2 regions of the Arthrobacter sp. TmtSoilC48 genome follow, and region 2 is predicted to be linked to the other one. Evidence: riboswitches for the same ligand, from Rfam matches in the RefSeq annotation. Region 2 holds a riboswitch; the other holds the start of a gene.
What was found. Region 2 has a riboswitch for thiamine pyrophosphate ahead of thiO (glycine oxidase ThiO). Riboswitches for the same ligand answer to the same signal wherever they lie in the genome.
Positions count from the first base shown of each region.

Region 1 (7,837 bases), 930 kb from region 2:
AGCGCTCTGGCTGGTTCCCAGCTCGGAAGCCAACTGCCCCTGCGTCCAGCCCTTTTCGCTTCGCGCGTCGCGGAGCAGGAGGCCTACATTTTCGGCGGTAGGTTGCGTCATACTCAAGAAATATCACAAGTGAGTTAGAACTGCTGAACAAATCGCCGATTCAGCGGCAAACATCACACGGTACCCGCATAGTGCGATAACTAAGCCTCAAAATCAGCTTCTTCATGAAAAGCCCCACGATTTGAGAACCGGTCCAAATCAACCTATCTTGAACTTAAGTAAGCCTAACCTAAGCTGGAAAGCGGTCTGAGAGAATGACGCCCCCGACGCAAAACCCCGCCCCGCCGAACGGCTCCGGGGTTTACCGCGATCACTGGGGAATCCCCCATCTGTGGGCCGGGTCGGCGGACGAACTCGCCTTCCTGCAGGGCATGAACGCAGCAACGGATCGATCATGGCAGATTGAGCTGGAGCGCTGGCGCTCGGAGGGCCGTATGGCTGAAGTTCTGGGCCCCGATGTGGTGGTATGGGATCGTTTTGCCCGGCAGTCCCGGCTGAACGAGACTGCCCGCCGTTGTTTCAACGGGCTGGATCCCGCAACCCAACGATGGGTTGGCCAGTATGTTGCAGGCGTCAACCACGCGCTGGCCACCAATCTGCGCGGCGGGCCCGAATTTGACGGTTCCGGCAGCGCACCGGAACCGTGGAACCCTTGGACGCCGCTAGGGGTGTTCCTGGTGCATCACATTCTGTTCTCCACCTTCCCCAACAAACTTTTCCGCGCCCACGTGGCCAGGACGCTGGGCCACGATGCCATCAGCTTGTTCAGCATCGAAGCCCCGGTCTGGTCCGGCAGCAACGCGTGGGCGGTCCACGGCTCAATGACCGCGAGCGGACTCCCCCTGATCGCCGGCGACCCACACCGCCTCATGGAACTGCCCGGGGTGTACCAGCAGGTTCGGCTTGCGTGCCCGGAGTTCGACGCAGTCGGCTTCGCGTTTCCCGGCGTTCCCGGGCTGCCGCATTTTGGCCACACCGGAAAGACCGCCTGGGCCGTCACCAACGCCATGGCCGACTACCAGGACCTCTTCGAAGAGCGGTTGCGCCGCGTCCCCGCCCCGGAGGCGGGCGGCGAGCGCATCGAGGCGCACGGCCCGCGAGGCTGGGAACCCGCCGTCGTAAGTAGCGAAACCATCCATATCCGTCATGGCGACTCTGTAGGCACAGAGACAGTGGAGATCATCGAGACCGCCCGCGGTCCAGTGATCTCGGAAACGCCCGACGGCGCCGCGTTGAGTTTGCGTTTCCCGGCGCAGGTTGAGGGGCGGCTCGGTTTCGAGGCCCTCCTGCCACTGCTGAGAAGCGGGAGTGTGGGCGACGTCGAAGCAGCTTTCGATTCGTGGGTGGAACCGGTCAACAGCGTCGTGACTGCTGATGCTGCCGGAGCGGTACGGCATTTCGTAGCTGGATTGGTTCCCCAACGAAATCCGGCCAACCGACGGTTGCCTGCTCCGGCGTTGTCGGCACGGCATGGCTGGGACGGCGATTACATTGCCCTGCCGCGCACGGAGGTCCAACGGCTTGCAGTCAGCGCCAATGATCGTGCTGCAGGCGGCGGCGATGCCGTAGCGATGGAGTTCGCCCCCGCCCATAGGGCTCTGCGGATTCGGGAGCTTCTGGAGGAGGTGCATGGTGAACTGACCGTGGACCACATGCAATCCATCCATATGGATTCCTTGCTCGGTCCATGGCCCATGTTCCGGGAGGTGCTGGGCAACCTCGACCCGGCAGATATGTCCAGGGAGGCCAAGTCACTGCGAACGCTGCTGCTCGAGTGGGACGGGACAATGGCGGCCGGCAGCCACACTGCGGCCGTTTTCGCGTCATGGCGGGGCGCCTTGGTTCAGCGCATAGCACGTCATCCCGCGCTGGCGGCTCTGGCTGAACCTACCGGGTATTCCCCTCTGTTCGGGCCCTGGCTGTCGGTCGCTTCACGCATAGGTTTCGCCCTGGAAACGCTGTTGGTCAGAGCCTCGCAGCTTGGTATCGATATGGCTGTGGAGGCCGCGGCCGCACTCGAGGATGCAGCCTTGGAAGACTCCTTGCTGGACGATGCCGTATGGGGCGATCGGCATAAGCTCCTGGCGGTCCACGTTCTCCCAGGCGACCTCGCCGCTTCGGCACCAACCCCAGAACTAAGCGGAGATACCGGATGCGTACTCTGCACCGAAAGCCTCCCTGGTGTGGACGACCGCAGTTTCCGCGGACCCGTGGCCCGCTATGTCTGGGACCTGTCCGATCGCAGCAACAGCCGTTGGATTGTGCCATTCGGCGCTGCTGGACGGCCTGAGCATCCACATTTTACGGACCAGATGCCGCTCTGGGCCTCAGGAAAGATGATCCCTGTGGTCACGGACTGGAGCGAGCTCAGTCATGACCACTCCTAAGACGCCCCCTAATTCGCACGAACCAAGCCCAGCCCAGCCCAAAGGAAATCATGACCACAAGCACCCGGGACTTCGCTGTCCGGACCACGATCTACACCGAAGAACTTCACGGATGGGGCGTACTGCGGATCGTCCCGTTGGTTCCCGCCGAAGACCTTGACCTCATTCATGGTTGGGTCAGCCAGCCTCGTGCCAGGTTCTGGGGCATGCTGGAGCATTCGCGCGAGGACGTCCTGGAGATCTACGCTTTCCTTGACTCCTTGGACACTCACCATGCCTTTTTGGTGGTGGTCGATGGCGAGCCGCTGGCGCTCTTCCAGACTTATGAACCGTTACACGATCCGTTAGGCGAGGCATACCCGGCGCGGGAGGAGGACATCGGAATGCATTTGCTGCTGGCGCCTGCGAGGCGTCCGATTCCCAACTTCACACCACGTCTCGTCACGTCCCTCATCCGATACATGTTTTCCCTGCCCGGCAAGGACCGGATCATTGTTGAGCCGGACGCCCGCAACGCAAAGGCAGTTCGCCGCCTCGAGACCACGTGTTTCGAGCTTGGCCCCGTCATCCAGCTGGCTGAAAAGGAAGCCCAGTTGGGGTTCCTCACCCGGGCAAGGTTCGAGAAGATCCAACGGAAGAGCTAACGCCAGACGAAACTCCACGTTCCAGCGCCGACGGCCGCCAGTACAGCAGCGGCAGCGATGACGAGGCCGCCCAGGAGGACCCAGACATCCAGGAGGGAGTATGTGGATTCCCGGGCCCACGTTCTCTGCCCGCCACCGAAACCACGCGCCTCCATGGTGACGGCCAACCGGGAAGCCCGACGCACTGCCTGGACCAGCAGCCCGAAGCTCTGTCCAAGCGTTGCCTTGAGCCGTTGCAGCGGACTGCCCTGCGAACCCACTCCGCGGGCCCGCCTGGCCATGCCGATGGTCTGCCATTCCTCAGCCATCAATCCCACCAGGCGCATCGCGGCCAGCGATCCAAGGACAAAGCGGTGTGGCAGCCTTGCTTTCTGTGCCAGCGCATCAGCCAGGTCGGTTGGATCTGTGCAGGTCATCAAGAGGATTGCCGGCAGGGCTATCGCCAGGCCGCGCAGCATGAATCCCAGCCCCAGCTGAAGGGAACCTTCGCTGATGGACCAGAGTCCGACGTCGAGCAGTACAGCCCCGCTGTCAGCCGCCACAATTGCGGTGCTCCAACCACCTATCGCTGCAGCAATGATGAGCGGCCAGGCCCGCTGCCACAGAAGCCCCAGCGTGAGGCCAGCCAACGGGAACAGGGCCAGCTCGGCGACGAGGGCAGTCGAAGCGGACACCCAGTCGATCGACAATGCCAGCACCAGCGAAATGAGGAACACGGACACGAACTTAACCAAGGGGTTGGCGCGCGTAAGGAGGGCGTGGTTGCCGCGCAGGTTCAGGGCGTCCCTCATGCAGCACCGGCTTCCTGGCGGGCTGCTTGGCTGTGCGGGTCCGGAACTTGCGGTGTAGCTGGATCCAGCCGCAGCTCGGTGCCGCCCAGGACCGCGCTGAATTCTTCGTCGTGCGTCACGGACACAACGGCTGTTCCAGCATCGAGCAGTTCAGAGAGGAAGGATGCCAGTTCGGCCCAGGTGTTGGCGTCCTGGCCGAACGTGGGCTCGTCCAGGACCAGCACCTTAGGGTGGGCCGCAAGGACCGTGGCCACGGACAACCTGCGTTTCTCGCCGCCGGACAACGTGTAAGGATTCGCGTCCACCAAATGCGTGAGCCGCAAACGCTCCAGCAATTCATCCACGCGTTCTTCACCGTGGCCCAGATGCTTTGGTCCGAACATCAGCTCGTCCAGAACCTTGCCCGTCACAAACTGGTGCTCCGGTTCCTGGAACACGGTGCCAATGCGGGAAATCAGCTGATCCGCCTTCCACTTGAACGGGTCGATTCCAGCTCCCTCGGAAAGCTCGACGGCGGCACTCACCTTGCCATCAACCGGCGCCAGAAGGCCGGCCAAGGTGAGCGCAAAAGTAGATTTGCCGGCACCGTTCGGACCCGTGATGGTGAGTGCCTGGCCAGCCCGTACTTGTGCACTGATACCCGATTGCACGGGGACGGGTGGGATGGTTTTGAAGCGGCGACGGCGCGACTTCTCACGGGAGACAGCCAGATCCTGTGCCACCAGGAGGAGTTGGGCGGTGGATTCATGGCCGCCCAACTCCTGACTTGTGCTCCTGCGGGCGCGAGTAGCCGGAACGTACCCGGGCACCCACACTCCCGCTGCCATCAACATGGTGCGGGCCTCTGTGAGCACCTGATCCGGGGGGCCGTCCAGGAGCACACCGCCCCCGGCCGAGGGTGGCTGGAGGACCACGATCCTGTCCACCAGGTCCTTCCACACGGACACGCGGTGTTCCACCACGACCAAAGTGGCACCGGTCTTGTCCAGGCAGCGCTGCACGGCGTCCCGAACCTCAAGCACGCCCACCGGATCCAGGTTGGCCGTAGGTTCGTCCAGGAGGATCAGCCCGGGCCGCATCGCGAGGATGCCAGCCAACGCAAGGCGCTGCTTCTGCCCGCCGGAGAGGGCCGCCGTCGGGTGATCCAGTGCCAAGCCGCCGCCTGCAGCGGTGCGCAACCCGACGTCGTCGAGCGCTTCATGGACGCGCGCCCAAATTTCTTCCCGGGGAACGGCCAGGTTTTCGGCGCCAAACGCGACATCGTCACCCACCCGGGACAGCACTACCTGGGTTTCCGGATCTTGCTGCATCAGACCTGCGCGGCCGCGCTGTTCGCGGGGAGCAACGCCGTCGATCAACAGCGAGCCGGTCTCGTCGGAATCGTCTTCCTCGTCACCCAGCACACCGGCGAGGGCGTGGAGCAGTGTCGACTTCCCTGCGCCGGATGGACCCAGCAAGAGCACACGCTCGCCGGGCCCGATCCGGAGATCGAGGTCCTGGATGGCGGGTGTGGAACGCCCGGCATGCCGCCATCCCCACCCTTGGGCGGTAATGGCGGCAGGCCGCACCTGGCCGCTGCTTTGCGTGGCAGGCATTAGTTGAAGACGGGCTCCGAAGCAGCCTTCCGCGACGCGAAGGAGCTCAGTACACCGGTTTTGGCCAACCCGCGGGTGGCAACCCAGGACAGCGCGCCAGCGATGATCGCACCGGAGAGCGTGGTGAAGGCGATGTAAGCCAGCTTGTCGATTGCTTCGTAGGCGATGTTCCAGCCCCAAGGCAGGAAGGAATCGTTGAGACCGCAGAAGAGGCCCGAGCCGGCACCTGCGAGGAGTGCAGCGGAGAGGTCGAACTTCTTGTACCGGAACGCAGCGAAGACGAGTTCCGCGCCCAGTCCCTGGAGGACGCCGGAGATGAGGACGGTGGTGCCGTACTGGGAACCCATGATGAGTTCGCCGGTGGCGGCGACGGCTTCGCAGAACAGGGCTGCGCCCGGCTTGCGGATGATGAGCATGCCCAGGACGGCCGGGATCATCCAGCCACCGGCGATCAAACCGGTGAGCGGCGGATACGTGGCGTTCATGGGGATGGATACGATTGCGGCGCCCTGGGACCAGGCCCAGAAGATCACGCCGCCGGCGATGGCAATCAAAGCTGCCACCACGATGTCTACAACACGCCAGTTATAACTGGTTTTCTTCACGCTTGCCGTGGTCATTTTTTCTGCCTCCTGAGGTACAGGAGGGGAAAGTGCTCCCCGGAAACCCCCGGCCGGCCTGCGCCGCCCGGATCCGGACACTCTGAGAAGCTCGACTCCCTTGCGCCGGTACTAACCGGATCAGGTTCGAGGGTCTGCGGCTGTCCGCACTCTCAGCGCCCTCGCGTCACCTGCATCTCTGCAAGGTCCGACGGCGGCGCTCCCCTGTCGTTATTAATCTGCCCTTATGGGCGTGGTTCAGTTTACACCTGTGGGTGTTCGTGGGCTCCTCGGGCTAGTCACAAAGCGGTTGGCTCCCCTTCTCCTGCGTTGCGGGGCCGGCTCTGCGCCCCATTCTCCGGTCTGAGCACGCACACCGGGCCCCACAACAGGACCTGAGACAATGATCCAGCAGGAATCGACGCGGCAAAGGGGTATTTCATGACGGACCTTCCCATTACGGACATGCCAGTTCCCCAACCCCGCCTTGCCGCGAGCGTCATCCTGCTCCGTGACGCACCGGGCGGGCTTGAGGCCTTCGTCCAGCACAGGGTTGCCACCATGGACTTCGCCGCCGGCATGGTGGTCTTTCCGGGCGGCCGGGTTGATGCCGCTGACCAGGATGGATGGGATTACCCTGTCCGGCTGCTGGAACAGCACGCTGCAGACTGGCACCTGAGTTCCATCGCCGTCGATCCTGTACAGGCCCCGGCAAAGTCAGGCATGGTGCTCACCGCTGCCCTGCGGGAAGTTTGGGAGGAGGCCGGACTTCGCCTTGACGCCTCAGACCTTCGCCCCTGGGCAAACTGGGTCACGCCCACGGACATGCCCAAGCGCTTCGACACGTACTTCTATGTAGCCAAGCCTGCTCCGGAAGCAGCACCCCAGCACCAAACCACTGAAGCGTGGCAATCACTCTGGATGCCGGTGGACGGGATCCTGGCGGCTGAGGCGGCCGGTAAATTGCAGCTGATGCCACCCACGTATTACCTGCTCAAGGAAATTTCCGGTCTCGGAACCGTGGATGCCGTCTGGGAAGCCGATCACGATGTTGTTCCTGTCCTGGCACCACGCGGTTCCATGGCAGCTTTCCTCAAGGAACGCGAAAACCGCCGCTAGTCCCAACCCGCCTGTATGTGAGGCTAGGCTGGGGGCATGAACCTCTTTTTCAAGCTGCTGGGTGCCGGAGTAAGCCTTGCAGCCGGATTCGTCGGCACCAAGTTGGTCAACAAGGGCTGGGAAAAGGCCACCGGCAACAAGCCGCCCACGGGCCACGACGATATGGAAACGAGCCTCCGCTCAGCTTTGTCCTTCGCGCTGATTTCGGCCTTCGTCAGTACGCTCATCCAGGTTTTCGCGAGCCGTGGCACCCAGCGTGCCATCGCCCGCTTCGCAAAGACGCACGACATCGTCTAGGCCGGGCACAGCCATCCCGTTGTCTTAGGTCCGGGGTGGAACCCTAAGGATCCGGGGTGGAACCGTCGCCGGCTGCCCTTTGGACAACCGCTTCAAGCTCATCCTTGGTGAGCAGTTCGCGGTGCCCATGTTTGGTTCGGTAAGCGGAGCGGCCCACCATGTGTGCGGAGACCGGTGCGGTCAGCAGCTGGAATATCCAGGCCACCACGAGAACCGGCCAAACCCACCACGTGCGCATTTGCAGACCCATGGCTGCGAGCATCAGGAAAAGACCCAGGACTTGCGGCTTCGTTGCCGCATGCATGCGGCTCATGAGGTCGGGGAACCGCAAGAGGCCAATTGCTG
Region 1 covers NZ_AP046049.1:1,065,262-1,073,098, reverse strand. Annotated here, with positions in the region: gene AC6I97_RS05125 (UDP-N-acetylglucosamine 1-carboxyvinyltransferase) at 1-111, opposite strand, end outside; gene AC6I97_RS05120 (penicillin acylase family protein) at 315-2,447, shown strand; gene AC6I97_RS05115 (GNAT family N-acetyltransferase) at 2,498-3,091, shown strand; gene AC6I97_RS05110 (energy-coupling factor transporter transmembrane component T family protein) at 3,088-3,882, opposite strand; gene AC6I97_RS05105 (ABC transporter ATP-binding protein) at 3,879-5,477, opposite strand; gene AC6I97_RS05100 (ECF transporter S component) at 5,477-6,097, opposite strand; TPP riboswitch at 6,177-6,313, opposite strand; gene AC6I97_RS05095 (NUDIX hydrolase) at 6,518-7,195, shown strand; gene AC6I97_RS05090 (DUF4235 domain-containing protein) at 7,232-7,492, shown strand; gene mnhG (monovalent cation/H(+) antiporter subunit G) at 7,536-7,837, opposite strand, start outside.
Region 1: it holds a riboswitch for thiamine pyrophosphate, as region 2 does, so the genes downstream of both, AC6I97_RS05100 (ECF transporter S component) here and thiO (glycine oxidase ThiO) in region 2, are expected to answer to the same signal.

Region 2 (7,837 bases):
GGCAGGGCGAGCACGGAATCCAATTGATGCACGGGTGCGGCTGACCAGAAGACGCCTCTAGTTGCAGTGGAACGACGCCTTGGCGCCCAGCCGCTTCCGCATGACCTCAATGGCTTGCTCGTTCTGGTCCACGCAGACAAAGTTGCGCCCGAGCTTGGCGGCAACAGCGCCCAGGGTTCCTGATCCGGCAAAGAAGTCCAGGCACCAGTCGCCCTCGCGGCTCGAAGCAGAGACGATCCTGCGCACCAGGCCTTCGGGTTTCTGGGTGGGGTAACCGGTCTTTTCCCTGCCGGTGGGCGAAACAATGGTGTGCCACCAGACGTCCGTGGGGAGCTTTCCCCGCTCGCGTTTGGCAGGTGTGACCAGGCCGGGGGCCATGTAGGGTTCGCGGTCCACTTCGGCGTTGTCGAAGTGATACTTCGCAGGGTTTTTTACGTACACCAGGATGTTGTCGTGCTTGGTGGGCCAGCGGTTTTTGGCCCGGGCGCCGTAGTCGTAGGCCCAGATGATTTCGTTGAGGAAACATTCCCGGCCGAAGATGGCGTCCAACATCACCTTGGCGTAGTGCACTTCGCGGTAGTCCAGGTGCAGGTATAGCGTGCCGTCGTCGGCAAGGAGCCGCCAGGCCTCTACGAGCTTGGGTTCCAGGAAGGACCAGTAGTCGCTGAAGGCGTCATCGTAGCTGTGAAGGGCACCCTTGATGGTGTCGTAGGAGCGGCCCTTGAACCCGACGCGGTCGCCGTCGCCGTCCGCGTTGCGGACCATGCGCGTTTCCTGGCGGCGTTGGACCCGGCCCGTGTTGAAGGGCGGGTCCACGTAAATGAGTGTGAAGGCGCCGTCCGGCAGCGTCGGGAGGAATTCCGCGTTGTCCGCGTGCACCACCAGATTGCCGCCGTCCGGCGCCCAAACAGTTTCAGTCATTGAGGACTTTAGGCCTCGGAGGTACCGGACTGGGCGCCAGCGGTCCCGCCGGAAACCACTTCGCCGTTACGGCGGCGCGTGCGCGTACGGCGCGTGCGGGCCGGCTTCTCGGCATTTTCGCCGGTAGCGGTACGGGTTTCGGAGGAACCGGCAGCAGGGGCCGCATCGGCTTCGGATGTACGACGGCGGCGCGTACGGTTGCGTCCGCCCTCGCCCTTGGATTCCGAGTTGGCTTCGGTGGACTTGGCTGCGTTTCCACGGCCACGGCCGCCGTCCCTGCCGCGGCCGCCATCGCGTCCGCCTTCACGGGATGAACCGCCGGAACGGGAGTTCTTCTTGCCTGTTTCGCCCAGGTCCTCAAGGACCTCGGCATCGACGCCGGCAAGGGTGCGCTTGTTGCGCGGGAGGCGGCCCTTGGTGCCCTCGGGAATGTCGAGGTCACTGTAGAGGTGGGGGGAAGAAGAGTAGGTTTCAACCGGCTCCGGAACGCTGAGCCCCAGTGCTTTGTTGATCAGGCCCCAGCGGGGCATGTCGTCCCAGTCGACAAAGGTTACGGCTGTTCCCTTGTTGCCGGCGCGGCCGGTACGGCCCACCCGGTGCAGGTAGATCTTTTCGTCTTCCACGCACTGGTAGTTGATGACGTGCGTAACGTCATCAACGTCGATGCCCCGGGCGGCAACGTCCGTGGCAACCAGGACGTCTACCTTGTTGTTGCGGAACGCGCGGAGAGCCTGCTCGCGCGCGCCCTGGCCGAGGTCGCCGTGGATCGCAGCAGCGGCAAATCCGCGGTCCACCAGTTCCTCCGCGACCTTGGCCGCGGTGCGCTTGGTTTTGGTGAAGATAATGGTGCGTCCACGTCCGCGGGCCTGCAGGATGCGGGCCACTACCTCGGTCTTGTCCATGCTGTGGGCACGGTAGATGAGCTGGCGGATGTCGCGCTTGGTGAGGCCTTCGTCGTTCGGGTCGGCCGCGCGGATGTGGGTGGGCTGCGTCATGTAGCGGCGGGCCATCGCGATGACCGGGCCGGGCATTGTGGCGGAGAAGAGCAAGGTCTGGCGAACGGCCGGCGTGCCAGCGATGAGTGTTTCCACGTCCGGCAGGAAGCCGAGGTCCAGCATTTCGTCGGCCTCGTCCAGGATCACCATTTTGACGTTCTTCAGGCTGAGGTGCTTCTGCTTGTAGAGGTCGATCAAACGGCCCGGGGTGCCAACCACTACCTCGACGCCCTTCTGGAGGGCGTCAATCTGCGGTTCATAGGCACGGCCGCCGTAGATCGTGGCGATGCGGGCGTTGCGCTTGCGGGATGCTGTCTGGAGATCGTTGGCTACCTGGACCGCAAGCTCACGGGTAGGAACGATGACCAGGGCCTGCGGGGCACCGGGGACGGCCAGCTTGGCGTAGCCGGGGTCATCGCGGCCTTCCACGCGCTGCAGTGCCGGAATGCCGAAACCGAGGGTCTTGCCTGTACCGGTCTTGGCCTGGCCGATGATGTCGTGGCCGCTAAGGGCTACGGGCAGCGTCATGGCCTGGATGGGGAAGGGATGGGTGATACCGGCATCGGCGAGGGATTCGACGATGTCGGCGCGGACGTTGTAGTCAGCGAACGATTTCTCTTCGATCTCGTGGGGCGTCTCATCAGAGATGATCGTTTCCTCGGGCTCGATGGATTCGGTGCCGGTGGCGTCCGTCAGGACTTCATGGGTGTGCAATTCACTCACAGGGAGTTTCCTTATTCATTTGGGCATTGGCGCTGCATGCTCAACGGGTGGCGGAGCCGTACCGGAGCACGAACGGGCGCGCAAGCTAATCCAGTGGAAGCCGATCGCGGGCTATCTAAGTACTGGCACTGGTGACCAGCGGGCACATCTCAAGATCGCGTAGGGGCGGGCTTGTTGAGTTCAAAAATTAACTGAATCAACGACCGGGCATCCATTACTACAGGGTCAGTCTATCCTCTGGGAGCGCTAAAGCCCGGATCGGCGGCAGTTCGGGTCCTGCGGGGCCTTAGGGGAGCAGGGTAAAGCGGATCTCGCGGCTGGCGATATCGGCCTTCAGGAGTTGCACCCGCACCTTGGTGCCCGATTCCATTTCGCCGTCACATCGGGCGGTCACCGCGGGTTCGGCTATCTGGATGATGCCGAACGGCCCATTGCCGTTTCCGTTTGCCCTTCCATTGCCATTGGTCGTGCCGTTGGACGGCTTGGAACCGGAGATGACGACCGCGTCGAACTCCTCGCCGATGTGGTTGGCCACGAGTGCAGCTTCCACTGTGTCCATGGCCAGACGCTCAAGCCGGCCGGCCAGTTGGTCGGATGAGGCCATGATCTCAGGCAGGGATGGAAGTGCTTCCCGTGCCCAGGCGGGGATCTGCTGGCCGTTGCTGAGGGCCTCGCAGATCACCAGGACAAAACGGTCGATGAGGCGACGCAAAGGGGCAGTGGTGTGGGCATAGGGTGCGCCGATTGCTGACTGGATGATGTTGGGGGGAAGTTCGCCATCGAAAGGCGTGTATCCAGCGCCGCGGAAGAGTGTGCCTGCGGAGTGCAGGATCGCAAGTTGTTTGGGATCCGAAGCGTCAAGTGTCCGAAGGTACTCACCGTAGGTGATCTCGCCGTCCCAGGGTTTCCCGAGGGCCTTTGTCTGGCGCTTGAAGTGGAGCAGTGACCGCTCATCCGGTGCCGGCATGGTGCGCAGGATGCCCACTTTTCCGTCAAGCATCAGTTGGGCGGCCGCCATCCCGGTCATGAGGGATATCTGCGCATTCCAGTCCTCCACAGGCAAGGACGGCGCGGCCACAATCCTGTAGCCTCCGCCACCTGTCGCCTGGACGATTTCCTGCTCCGGCATGTTCAGGTTGGCGCCACCGCGGAGTCGTTCCAGCTCCACGCGCTTCAGGCCAACCTCCTTGAGGAGCTCAAGGACCTCCGGGGCTGTGCCGGCATCGATCTGCTCCTGGGCACCTTTGTAACTGAGCTTCGTGCGGCTACGGACAGTGCCACGGGCTACGGACGTGGCGGTTACCTCCGCATTGAGGTCCAGTTCGAAGTCCCATACGAAGGCGCTGCAGTCCTGACCGGCCAGCAGGCTTCCGGCGTTTTCGCTGATGACCTCCGGGTGCAGTGGGATCCTCCCGTCAGGAGCGTAAAACGTTTGTCCCCGTTGCCGGGTTTCGGCATCGAGCGCCCCGCCGGGAGCAACGAAGGATGGCACGTCCGCGATTGCGTAGAGGACTTTGTAACCGTCGCCGGCACGTTCAATGAACACCGCTTGGTCCAAATCGGTGGACGTGGCTGGATCAATGGTGACAAACGGAATGTCCCTGAGGTCACGGTCCGGCAGCGTATGGTTTTCCACCGCTTTGCGGGCTTCCGCCACGGCTTCGGCCGGATACTCGCCCGGGAGCTCCAGTTCGGTCCGGAGGGCTGCAAATGCCGCCGCGAGCTGGTCCGACGAGTCGTCGACGTTGGGCGAAATCCGATGATGTGACACGAAAATCAGGTTAGCCCGAAATCGCTGGATAGTCTTGGACCATGAGCACTTCCTTGGACGATAATGCTCGCATCCAGCGACTCTCTTCGGAGCTGCTGGGGGCCATGGCGTACGGCGAGCTCTCCGCGTTTGGCCGGCTGTCTTTCGACTCGCGGTACGCTCCCAACCTCCATGACAGGGCAGTACTGGCAAAGATCGCCGTCGGCGCTTACGGAAACTTCGCCTTGATCAGCAGCCGGCTCTCGGAGATGGGACTCGATGCCGAAGAAGCCATGCTTCCGTTCCAGCGCTCGTTTGACCACTTCCACGAGCGAACAAAGCCAGCGGACTGGTTTGAATCCGTCATGAAGGCCTATGTGATCGACACCGTGTCATCGGACTTCTACCGCATGGTCGCGTCGTTCCTTGACGGCGGGACGCAACTCTTTGTCCAGAAGGTGGCCTCCGCCGACCAAGCCACGGAAGTTTTACGCATCCTCCTGCGAAGGGCCCTGTCTGATGACCCCCGCCTGGCGTCGCGCCTGGCTTTGTGGGGCCGCCGCCTGGTCGGTGAAGCCCTGACGCAAGCACAACGCGTAGGCATGGAACATCCCCAGCTGGGACCGCTGCTCAAGGGCGGCGGGGATGCACGCAATGCAGTCAAGGCCCTCACCGCTGAGCTGGCGGAGCGGCATGGGCGACGCATGTCCGGGCTGGGGCTCACGGCTTAGGACACTTTCGAATATCCTCCGCAGCAGCCAAGGCGCCGGGGTGGTTATCCGGCGTCGAGCGCTTCCAGCAAGGTCTTGGCCGCCGCCGTCGGGTCCTCCGCCTCAGTGATGGCACGTACCACCACGATCCGGCTGGCTCCGGCTGCAACCACCTGTTCAACATTGGTGAGGTCTATGCCGCCGATGGCGAACCAGGGGAGGAGGACGCCGCCTACGGTCTCCTCATCCGCGCGCTTTACGGCTTCCGCGGCATATGTGACCAGGTCCAGCCCAACTGCTTCACGGCCTGGCTTTGTGGGCGTTGCCCACACCGGGCCAACACAGAAATAATCCAGTCCGCTCCTGCCGGGGGAGGCAGCTATCGCGGCGTCAACCTGGTCCGGGGTATGGGTGGACAGGCCGATGACCGTGCGGTCGTGGAGGAGGTGCCGTGCAGCGCGTAACGGGATGTCTTTTTGGCCGATATGGAACACCGGAGCCCCGGAAATACTGGCAACATCGGCGCGGTCGTTGACGGCCCACAGCCTTCCGTGCCGCTGGGCAACGTTGTGCAGGACCTCCAGGACCTCAAGCTCCTCGGCGGCCTCGAGCGTCTTGTCGCGAAGCTGGATGATGTCGACGCCGCCCTCAAACGCGGCGTCGACGAAGTCTTCGAAATCGCCCTGGCGTTTGCGGGCATCAGTGCACAAGTAAAGGCGGGCAGTGGTGTGGACATCATGCTGGGTCATGGAAACCAGAGTAGTTCCTCTAAACTGGGCACGTACTGCGGGAGCCGTGACAGCGTCATATGACCGTCCGGCTGAGAGGGCTTCAGCGCCGACCGCTTGACCTGATCCGGCTAATACCGGCGTAGGGAAGGAAACATATGGCAGAATCCCGCCAAATCCCCTTGCAGGCAGACGTGGCAGTCATTGGTGGTGGCGTCATCGGCCTTGGCATCGCCCACGAAGCCCGCCGTCAGGGCCGCTCTGTGGTCCTCATTGATCCCACTCCCGCAGCGGGTGCGACGTTCGCTGCCGCCGGAATGCTGGCTCCGGTCAGTGAACTCCACTACCAGGAGGAAGACCTCCTGGAACTCATGCTGGAATCCTCCCAACTGTGGCCGGCTTTCGTCCGGAGCGTCCACGGCAGCGAATCAGCCGCCGGATACCGCACGACGTCGACAATCGCCGTTGGTGCGGACGCCGCCGACCGCCGTGCGCTGGCAGACCTCCGCACGGTCCAGCAGGCCGCGGGGCTGCGCGTGGAGCCACTGTCTTTGCGTGAAGCGCGCGAGCGCGAGCCTTTGCTCAGCCCCGGGATTTCCTGTGCCTTCGACATACCGGCCGATCACCAAGTGGATCCGCGGCGCCTTGCACGATGCCTCCTGGACGGGTTATCAGCCCACGGACCAAGTGACGCAACCTGGGTTTCCGGAGCGGAGGACGGTTTCGCCCTGCCGTTCCAAGCGTCCCGTTTGCTCTGGGACGGGGAACGCGTCTGCGGGGTCCAGCTCGATTCGGGCGCCGGGCGCGTTGTTTGGGCCTCAGAGACTGTGCTCGCCTGCGGGCTGGATGCAGCCAGGATCGGCGGTCTCCCCGAGGGTCTCAACCTGCCCCTGCGGCCCGTTTACGGCGACATTCTCAGGCTGCGCGTTCCCCAACACCTCCAGCCGCTGCTCACATCCACCATCCGGGGCATGGTCCGCGGGGTGCCGGTCTACATCGTCCCCCGCGACGACGGAACGGTGGTGATTGGAGCCACCCAGCGGGAGGACGGGTTGTCTGCGTCCAGCAACGCAGTGTCCGCCGGGGGCGTCTATCAACTCCTGCGTGACGCCCAAGTGTTGGTTCCTGCCGTGGCGGAGCTGGAACTGTTGGAAGCGACAGCCCGTGCACGGCCAGGCACACCGGACAACGCACCCCTACTTGGACGAGTTACCGGGCCCGGGGGCACCATCGACGGTCTCGTGATCGCCACCGGGTTCTTCCGCCACGGCGTTCTCTTGACGCCTGTGGCCGCCAAAATCGTAGGCGGACTGATCAGCGGCCCAGCCGACCCCCGATGGTCCATTTTCCGGCCTGATCGATTTACGGCAACTCAGGATCACCTCCTCCAACCAGCAATCAAGGACACACCATGAACATCAAACTCAACGGCTCCGAACACGCCGTGGCGGACGACGCGTCCGTGAGCACACTCGTCAGTGCCATCACAGGCCGCGCGCTGGACCACCGGGGACAGGCAGCCGACGGCGGCAAGCTGGGTGTCGCCGTCGCACGTAATTCGGAGGTTGTGCCGCGCAGCCAATGGGCAGCGACTGCGCTCGCCGATGGAGACGAACTCGAACTCGTAACCGCAGTCCAGGGAGGCTGAAAAATGACCGCAGCAAAAACTGACGTGAGCACTGACGCTTTGGTGATCGACGGCGTCGAATTCGGCTCCCGCCTGATCATGGGTACCGGTGGTGCGCCGAGCCTGGACGGGTTGGGAGCAGCCCTCCTGGCTTCAGGAACGGAATTGACCACTGTTGCGATGCGCCGATACTCACCGGCCGAGACAGGTTCATTGTTCCAGCTCCTGGTGGACCACAACATCCGGGTCCTGCCGAACACGGCTGGCTGTTTTACTGCCAAGGACGCCGTGATGACCGCGGAGCTCGCCCGGGAGGCCCTGGAGACGGACTGGGTGAAATTGGAAGTCATTGCCGATGAACACACGCTTCTTCCGGACGCGGT
Region 2 covers NZ_AP046049.1:2,000,229-2,008,065, forward strand. Annotated here, with positions in the region: gene AC6I97_RS09495 (hypothetical protein) at 1-44, shown strand, start outside; gene AC6I97_RS09500 (DNA-methyltransferase) at 58-921, opposite strand; gene AC6I97_RS09505 (DEAD/DEAH box helicase) at 930-2,639, opposite strand; gene AC6I97_RS09510 (RNB domain-containing ribonuclease) at 2,926-4,410, opposite strand; gene AC6I97_RS09515 (ferritin-like fold-containing protein) at 4,452-5,120, shown strand; gene thiE (thiamine phosphate synthase) at 5,165-5,848, opposite strand; TPP riboswitch at 5,876-5,993, shown strand; gene thiO (glycine oxidase ThiO) at 5,986-7,242, shown strand; gene thiS (sulfur carrier protein ThiS) at 7,239-7,475, shown strand; gene AC6I97_RS09535 (thiazole synthase) at 7,479-7,837, shown strand, end outside.